Regions from separate parts of the Lysinibacillus sp. A4 genome, predicted to be linked through region 2. Evidence: riboswitches for the same ligand, from Rfam matches in the RefSeq annotation. Region 2 holds a riboswitch; the other holds the start of a gene.

What was found. Region 2 has a riboswitch for cobalamin ahead of NY607_RS15490 (hypothetical protein). Riboswitches for the same ligand answer to the same signal wherever they lie in the genome.
Region 1: linked by a shared signal. The riboswitch ahead of cobT (nicotinate-nucleotide--dimethylbenzimidazole phosphoribosyltransferase) and the one ahead of NY607_RS15490 (hypothetical protein) in region 2 are both predicted to bind cobalamin.

Annotation. Positions count from the first base shown of each region.
Region 1 is NZ_JANWTB010000002.1:232,088-236,990, forward strand. Features, by position in the region: gene NY607_RS05240 (methionine gamma-lyase family protein) at 1-419, opposite strand, end outside; gene NY607_RS05245 (trimeric intracellular cation channel family protein) at 761-1,366, shown strand; gene cobT (nicotinate-nucleotide--dimethylbenzimidazole phosphoribosyltransferase) at 1,418-2,473, opposite strand; cobalamin riboswitch at 2,566-2,741, opposite strand; gene NY607_RS05255 (ABC transporter ATP-binding protein) at 2,838-4,532, opposite strand; gene NY607_RS05260 (ABC transporter A family member) at 4,572-4,903, opposite strand, start outside.
Region 2 is NZ_JANWTB010000007.1:104,694-109,596, reverse strand. Features, by position in the region: gene NY607_RS15500 (hypothetical protein) at 75-629, shown strand; gene NY607_RS15495 (glutathione peroxidase) at 710-1,255, shown strand; cobalamin riboswitch at 1,380-1,577, shown strand; gene NY607_RS15490 (hypothetical protein) at 1,736-2,293, shown strand; gene NY607_RS15485 (ABC transporter substrate-binding protein) at 2,277-3,227, shown strand; gene NY607_RS15480 (tyrosine-protein phosphatase) at 3,373-4,140, shown strand; gene NY607_RS15475 (MATE family efflux transporter) at 4,275-4,903, shown strand, end outside.

The sequences.
Region 1 (4,903 bases), on a different contig from region 2:
ATTTTATAATCTTTCAGTGAACCTGTATCTTTTTCACCACCATCGACAATGGATTGCAATGTATCATATGGCTGACCAGAAATATAAAGCAGCTCATCACCAGGACGTAAAATACCGAATAGACTAAGCGTAATTGCATGTGTCCCTGAAATAATTTGTGGTCGAACTATGGCTGCCTCTGCACCAAATACTTCTGCATAAACACGCTCTAGATTATCCCGTCCCTCATCATCATAGCCATAGCCGTTTGTTGGATGTAAATGATAATCACTTACTTGATGCTTTCTGAAAGCTGCTAGCACCTTCTGCTGATTGTAGAACGCCATTTCTTCTACCTTGGCATGATAAGGCCGAACTTGTTCCTCTACTTTTTCCGCTAACGATAGCGTTTCTGTTGATAACTTTGATGTAAACGTCATTCTTTCTTCTCCATTTCATAATGTCTCGCATTTCAATCAGTAAGATTTATTGACTATCTAAATTGACTTCAATCACTCTAGAATTCCCTAACCAACTACTGTTATATGAACGCTTTTGACGAATGTTTTTCTTTATTTTAATCACATTTTATCAATTTGTATGTGCACCTGTAAAACTTGCCTATTGTTTCTAAGGGCATTTTACGCTAAGCTAATGTGCGGACTCATTTCAAGAAGCGTATTTAATGACCGATTTTGGCTATTAAATTCATAGATTCTGTTACGTAAAAAGTCTTTTAACTTTTAAAAAAGTTTATTTATTGATAGAAGGGGTGAAAGGGATGGCTTGGGAGGTTTTTAGTATTATAGGAACAATTGCCTTTGCTATTTCGGGGGCAATTATTGCCATGGAAGAAGAATACGATTTATTCGGTGTATATATACTTGGTATTGTGACTGCTTTTGGTGGAGGAGCTATCCGAAATTTACTCATTGGACTACCTGTCACAACACTTTGGGGACAGGATATGATGTTTCAAATAGCGCTTGCTGCGATTACGATATTCTTTATTTTTCCCCATCATCTGATTCAACATTGGCATCGTTGGGGTAACTTCACAGATGCGATTGGCTTATCAGCATTCGCAATTCAAGGCGCACTCTATGCTGTCAAGCTTGATATGCCAGTAAGCGCAGTCATTGTAGCTGCTGTTTTGACAGGTTCAGGTGGTGGAATTGTACGAGATTTATTAGCTAGAAGAAAACCATTAGTTCTCCGTGATGAAGTTTATGGGGTTTGGGCAGCTCTTGCTGGATTGTTAATCGGCTTCGAGGTTTTTACAGGGGATATTTTCCTTTATATTTTATTCGCAGTAATTACAGCTTTACGTATTCTTTCCTATATGATGAAGTGGCGCTTGCCATTACGAAAATTAAATCGTGCATAGATACCATTCAGCCAATGACCAAAAATTAAGTCATTGGCTGTTTTATTGTTTTTATCTTTTTAACAACTGCATTGATTCTTCTAAAGTCACCATGTTTTTCATCATCGAGCAAGCTGCATCTAAAATAGGAAAGGCTAAGGCTGCTCCAGAACCTTCGCCTAAACGCATATTCATGTGCAACATTGGTTCAATGCCTAGTAAGGCAGCGGCAATTTTTGCCCCTGGTTCCTCTGAAGCATGGGAAGGAATGATATAATCGATTACTTTTGGTTCGAGCTTATAAGCAATGAGGGCGGCTATAGTCGAAATAAATCCATCAATGACAACGGGTTTACGATGGGCAACTGCACCAAGAATAATACCTGTCATCGCCCCTATCTCTAACCCTCCAACCTTAGCCAGAACATCAATAACATCATTTGGATTAGGCTTATTTAAGGTAATTGCTTTTTCAATAACTGCCGCTTTATAGGCAATGCCTCCTTGGCCTACTCCTGCACCAAACCCCGTTACTTCGATAGGGTTGCATCCTGTCAAAACAGCTAATATCGCAGCACTTGGTGTTGTATTGCCGATGCCCATTTCTCCAGTCCCAAGTACATCAGCACCTTTTATGATTTCCTCAGTGGCCACACGGATTCCTACTTCTATCGATTGAATGGCTTCTTGTTTGGTCATAGCGGGACCTTGTGCCATGTTATCTGTACCATATTTAATTTTATGAATAAGGACACCTGCATCAAGTGGAATATCTCCTTTTACCCCAACATCTACTGTGACCACCTTTGCATTGGTAATGCCAGCAATCGCACAAACGCCTGTACCCCCCTTAGGAAAATTTAATGTTTGAAAGACCGTAACATCTTGTGGATTCGTGGTTACACCTTCCTCGCAAACACCATGATCTGCAGCACAGACAATCATCACTTTTTTGTCGACCATCGGATATAAATGTCCTGTTATACCAGAGAGCTGTACGGCAAGTGATTCTAGTTTACCCAAGCTACCTGGGGGCTTACAAAGCGCATCAATCCGCTTTCTGGCTTGCTCCATACTTTTCATATCAGCCCCCTGAATGTTTTGAATCGTGTCTTGTAATAATTGCATGATTATTTCTCCTCTCGTTCTCATTAAGACAAAATAAAAAGTCTGTAGTTTATTGTCATGACAAATAAACTACAGACTTTTCCATCATCTATATCTTCTAAAGCATGTAGGCAGGTCTCCTGGCTCAAGTTCAACACCTCATAGTACCTTCCCAGCAATTTGCTAGTGGCATACACTATGAAATTCCCTTATACAGTGGCGGGTCCGCTAAAGCTTTTCACTTTATTCCCTATTCTCCCTAGTGGGCACCTATTGCTTTTATGTAATTATGTTAAATCTACTTTACAACTTTTTTAGTGTCAAGAGGAAAAAATTTTTTGAGTGTTAACTTAGTAACACCACCTATTCAAACAATATAGGCTTATCAAGAGCTTGTAACAACTAATGAATCCCTCTCATTCACTTGATGCTTATCAACTTCAAAAATTTTATCTGCTTCACTTATTAAAACAGGGTGATGAGTAACCAATATAACAGTCTTTTGTTTTTCTTTATTTAAATATAAAAGTAATGTTTCTATATTTATTTGATTGTCTTTATCAAGCGCAGAAGTAATCTCGTCAAACAAATAGATATCCGCATCTCTTAGAAGCGATCTTGCTATTGAAAGTCTTTGCTGTTGCCCAGTAGATAATTCAAGCCCGTTATGCCCTATAAGAGTTTCAAATTTATAGTCCAACGTTTCTATATATGAATAAATGTTAACCATTTTACAAATTTGAATTAATTCTTCGTCCGTTGCATTCGGCTTTGCTAATAACAAATTTTCCCTTATTGTCCCTGTCATTATAAAATGCTCTTGCGTTACCAAACATACCCTTTTTCTATAAACATCAATAGGAATATATCTAATATTTTGATTGGATAGAAATATTTCACCCTGATAATTAATGTATAAACCTGATAATATATTCAATAATGTCGATTTACCTGATCCGCTTTCTCCCTTAATCAATACAATTTTCTTCAAAGGTATTTGGAGATTTATATTTTCTAAAACTGGAGATAATGCATTAGTATAGGTAAAGCTTACATTCCGTAATACTATTTTATCTTTTCTAAAATGATGCGAAGAATTTACATAGTCAGGTACTTCTAATTTCTTTAGATGATATTTATTGTCTTGCATTAAGTTTTTTACTCTATTTACAGACACAATTGCTTCTTGTAAAAATGAATTTAGTTGAGAAAATCTTAAAAATGACTGACTAAAGTTATTGGCATAGGTAGTGAATGCTATTAATACTCCTAACGTGAGGCTTCCTTTATAAATAAAGTAGGCACCTATAATAAGGATAATCAAATAACTTGTAAAGTTTATTAATTCTATTATTGATGCTGATTTTATACTTAAACGCATTTTATCAAGAGTATTTTTGTATAATAAGGTAATTTTCTTTTGATAGTTATCTATTGCGTTTGTCTCAGTATTAAATATCTTAAATAATTTAAATGATGACAGTAATTCTCCCAAATAGGTTAAATAAGAATCTAAATCTTCTTTGATGGCAGTATCCATCATCCTTATTTTTCTTCCATAATATTTAAAAATGATAAGTGCTAAAGGACAAGCTATGAATAAAATACTAGCTAAAATAAAATTAAGATTTATCAATATTACTAACACAATTATTATGCTGATAAAATCTACAACAATATTTAAAAACTCTGATACTACTTCAGAAAATGCCTTTGTATCATTTTCTATTTTATTCATCAGTTCACCTTTTGCTTTTAATTGATACTCATCCATGTCCATAGCCATGATTCTTTTTATTATCTTTAACTTAATATCCATTTGTAGATAGCAGGCAAATTTCGTTAAATAATATTTTTGGATTACTTTAAAAAATAAATTAAAAAGAAACAAAAAAGCCATAAACACTATAATTATGAATGCTGAATTGAGGTCTTTTACTGTTATAGAATCAATAAATTTACCAAATAAAAGGGGGTGTACTATACTTAAAATCATAGAAATGCCCATCAAAATATTTACTTGAAATAATTTTGCTTTGTATGGCTTTGTATACTTAAATACCTCACCTAATATTTTCATGAAATAATACTCTGTCTCCCTAATTTAGTTAAGGTTTTCTTATAACCTTTTGATATACAGATAAGCATTTTTCGGTTCTTCCTGTAATATATGTAGAAACTTTTCCATATACGGATCTTTTTCATTACTTATGAACAAATTTTCTACTGACTTCTTTTTCGCCTCACTAAAGAGCATGCTTTTATTTGTGTATATAACCTTTTGCTCAATTGTTCTTTTTAAAACCTCATAGCAATTAGTTTGTTCCTTGTTTTCCCACTGTTCATTCATTAATGTATTTATCATGTCTTCTGTAATATTATAGCCATAGTTAAATTCAAAAAATTTATTAGAATACGGGCGTATTTCAATGATGTCGCCAGAGCTACTAA
Region 2 (4,903 bases):
CGAAAAAAATTAAGTTAAGTGTACCATAAATCAAATTTTATTACGTTCTGAATCAATAAAGGTAGGGATGAATTATGGAAAAAGAGATTTTGCAACTTTTTAGTAATTTAACAGAGCATGATCGCGATATTCAATATGAATCTTACGAGGAATTAATGAAAATTATGCAGGAACCTGTAGATTGGACATATGCAGTTTGGGAACAGCTAGTAAAAGCACTTACATACAATAATGGTTATTCTCGTGCACGTGCTGCACAAATTTTATGCGCTTTAGCTGCAAAAAGTGATCCAGAAGAAAGGGTCTTGGAGGATTTTTTAAAGATTTGGGCTGTGACTTACGATGAGCAATCTGCTACAGCAAGGCATGCATTACAAGCAATTTGGAAAATTGGACAAGCGGGTCCAGTACAAAGAGATTTGGTTGTATCGTATCTAGCTAAAAGATTTCAAACATGTATAGATGAAAAACAGCCATCTCTTATTCGTCAGGATATTATTATGTCATTTAAAAAGCTATATGATCAAACAAATGACTCGAAATTATTAGATATTGCCCATCGTTTAATTAATGAAGAACAAGATGCTAAATATAAAAAGAAGTATAAGTCAGCCATCCGTTCAAAGTAGCGAGGTGGTGTTTTTTTGTGCAAATTCTTTGATGAGCGGTAGAATAGTCAACTATAATGAATGAAAAAAGGGGATTATGCATGAGCATTTATAATTATCTAGTTCGGAAGCCTAATGGCGAAATTTTATCGATGGAAACATATCGTGGAAAAACAATGTTAATTGTTAACACGGCAAACCAATGCCGATTTACATATCAATTTGAAGACTTACAGAAAATGTATGATAAATATGGAAAAGAGAATTTTGTAGTTCTTGGATTCCCTTGTGATCAATTTGGCCATCAAAATCCTGAAGATGGGGAGGAAACTAAGCATCTCTGCAAGGTAAACTATGGGGTCACATTCCCGATTTTTGAGCTTGTACAGGTAAATGGAGAGGCTACCCATCCACTCTTTAATTATTTAAAGCATGAAGTGGATTACCGAGAGTTTGGGAAGGCAAGTATGCAGGAGAAAATGTTGGCAGAAGCAATTGTTCAACTTGCCCCAAGCTTTTTAGATGGTCGTAATATTCGCTGGAACTTTACAAAATTTCTAGTAGATGCTAATGGTAAGACCGTCTCACGCTTTGAACCAACAGATTCACAGCTCGATATTGAAAAAGCAATTGAAACACTATTATAGTAAATTTCTTAATAATGTAAAAATTTGTTAGGGTTTTCTCTTCAAGTAGAAACATTGCTATATTTTAAAACTGAGTACAGCTATTTTTTCTGAAGCATATATGATAAACTGCTTTACAAATGAAATATTCTTGCAGAATAAAGGTGCTAATTAGCATAATCGGGAATCCGGTGAAAAACCGGAGCTGTTTCCGCAACTGTAAGTGCAGCCATTATAAAGATTTACCACTATCTCAAAGAAGATGGGAAGGTCCTTTATAACACATTCGTTTCATGTGACGAACTGTACAAGCCAGGAGACCGACCTTTATTTGAACGTATAAAAACTTCTCGGAAGCTAGGAGGATATACGGCAAATACATAGGCTTTGTCCAGTTTGATGGCTCATTATGTTATTTTTGTCGTTCCTTTGCAAAAAGGAGCGACTTTTTTATGCCTTTCAAATAAGAATTTTTCATTATAGAAAATAGGGGGGAAGCAAGTGAAAAAAGATGCCCGTTATTCTTGTTATCCATTTATGCGTGAGAAAGCTTCAACGGTCGATTTTGAAATTCGAACAGATAGCCTTACAACACATCTAGGAGTTGCATTAGCTGCGGTAAAAAAAGAGGATGTTCAAGTCGTTGCTGAGGATTTATTGCTTATGTTACCTATGGCGTATCATGTGAATGGCTCAGTTCGTGGGAAATTAGCAGTAACTGAAGAGGATTTATCTTGGTTAAGTGAGCGTTATGATTTTTACGTTCGCCATGTGAAGGAAGAGATTCAAAGTTTTGTTTTACCTCAAGGAACAGAGGCCGCTGCAGCCTTACATCTTTGTCGCAGTGAAGCAAAAAAATCATATCGTACTTTACACAAAGTATCAGAAGAACGAGAGGTTCCTGCTATTCTTTTCGATTACCTTGGTTTATTAGCTAATGTATGTTTTGTCATGGCTGTTTTTATGAATCAGCAAGCTGGAATAGCTGAAATACCGTTTATTAGTAAATCCTACCCAATGAAAAAGAAAAAGGAGAATAACAATGAAGAAAGTATTTAATTTCCAATGGCTATCAGTGCTCTTACTTGCACTGGTATTAGCAGGCTGTGGCACTGCTGAAGATACAAAAAATAAAGATGCTTCGCAAGATACACAACACGCAGAGAAAACAAGCTATAAAGTGACAGATGACCGTGGAGTGGAAATAGAGTTTAAAGAAGTACCAAAAACAGTTGTATCTTTACAACCAAGTAATACTGAAATTTTGTTTGCTTTAGGTGTTGGCGATAAAATTGTAGGAGCAACTGAGTACGATACTTATCCAGAGGAAGCACAAAAAATTGAACGTGTCTCTGATACTACGAACTTTAACAGTGAAAGAATTATAGCGTTAAAGCCAGATGTTGTCATTGCTTATACAATCGGTGATAAGGATGCCCTAAAGCCGCTTGAGGACGCAGGAATTAAAGTGTTTGTTATTCAATCTGCGACAACTTTCGATGATGTTTATGGAGATATCGAACAAATTGCTGCTGTGATGGATGTTGCTGATATAGGAAATAAATTAAATGAAGAGATCAAGGCGAAAATTGCTGAAGTACAAACGAAGGTGAAGGACGTAAAAACGCCGAAAAATGTTTATTTAGAGGTTAGCCCTAAGCCAGACATATATACAGCAGGCTCTAGCACTTTCCAGCAAGAAATATTAGATGCAGCTAATGTTAATAATGTTTTTTCTGACTTGAATAGCTGGGCAAAAGTGAATGAGGAAGATGTTATTGCGAAAAATCCAGATGTTATTTTAACAACAGTAAACGATACAGAAGATCCAATAGGAGAAATTCTTGAACGAGATGGTTGGAATACTGTGACAGCTATTCAAAACAAAGCGGTATTGTCCATCGATACAGATATCTCTAATCGACCTGGTCCGCGTATTGGTGAAGCTGTAGAATTAGTAGCGAAAGCTGTGTACCCCGAATTATTTAAATAAGAAATGTTTCCATGCTAGCTGTGAGCCATTCAGCTAGCATTTTTTATGTGGTTTAAATTATTACCTAGCGTGAAAATTGGAATTAATGTAGTTTGTTCTTTAAAATAAAAGTAAGTATGCTTAATAATCTTAGGAGGTGTAGTGATTGGAGCAATTAGAGACAAAGGTAATTCCATTTGAGGCAGTCTATAATTTCCGAGACATGGGTGGATATAAGACAAAAGATGGGCGTAGGGTAAAAAAAGGTTTATTTTACCGCTCAGCTGCTCTTGGAAAAATGACACTGGCAGATAAAGAGCTATTTGAAACATTAGGGATTAAAACCATTTTTGATTATCGCGATAACAATGAGGCGTATCATAATCCTAACCCAGTGTTCTCGCATGCTCAATATATACAAATCCCAGCGAAGGGTAATCATGCTTTTGAAATGCCTACCAATGCTGGTGGTAGAGATTTCTATAAAGTGGTAAGCCCTGAGATGTTTCGGGATTTTTATGCACAAATGCCTTTTAACAATCTTTCATTTAAAGAGTTAATGCAAACGATTCAAAATCCTAATAATCTAGGTCTTGTCCATCATTGCGCAGTTGGTAAGGACCGAACGGGTATTGGAGGAGCACTTATTTTACTAGCTTTAGATGTACCTGAGGAGACTATCATGGAGGATTATTTAGATACTAATATACATTTACGTCCGATGGTAGAAAGAATGGCTCAGGCTATTCAGCATCAGTATAATGAGCAAGAACTACTGCAATTTTATGCCTTAATGTCCGCCCGTGAAGACTATTTACAAGCAGCGTTGGATGCGATGGATCGTCGCTATGGTTCAAAGAATGGGTTTTTAGAGCAGGAATTTGGCCTAACAATTGAAAAACGAGAGCAATTACAATCCTATTGCTTGATTTAAAAATGGACCCTTTCACACGATGTGAGAGGGATTTTTTATGTGGAAGCGCTGTCTTCCTATAAATCTCTTTACAGTCTGAATATTTGTGATAAGATACAATAGATTTTTAAGAAAAAATAGGAGAAGTGAAAGTATTGGCAGACACAATTAAAGAGACAAATAAGTTAAGTCTATTCCATTTAACATGGCCGATCTTCTTAGAGGTTTTTCTATTTATGTTGATGGGACTAGCCGATACTTTTATGCTCAGTGCTTTATCGGATAATGCTGTATCAGGAGTAGGTGCAGCCAATCAATATATCCATATTGCCATCTTGATTCTGGAGGTAGTGGGCAATGGTGCATCTATTGTTGTTTCTCAGTATTTAGGCTCCAGACGCTTTTTTGAAGCAGCCAAGATCTCGGCGTTAGCGGTCACGATGAATTTGGTCGTGGGGCTTTTAATGAGTATTTTATTTTTCTTCTTTGCGAGACATTTAATGACAATGATGAACTTGCAGGGAGAAGTACTCCACTATGCACAAAGTTACTTAGCCATCATTGGGAGTTTTATTTTCTTACAGGCTATTATTAATGCACTCGCTGCAATTATTCGTGTACATGGTTGGACAAAACAAACTATGTACGTTTCACTTGGCATGAACGTCTTACATGTTGTGCTAAACTACGGTCTTATTTTTGGGAATTTAGGTTTACCAGAGCTTGGTGTGAAAGGAGCGGCTATTTCCTCTGTCATTAGTCGCGGATTAGCTGTCCTAGTATT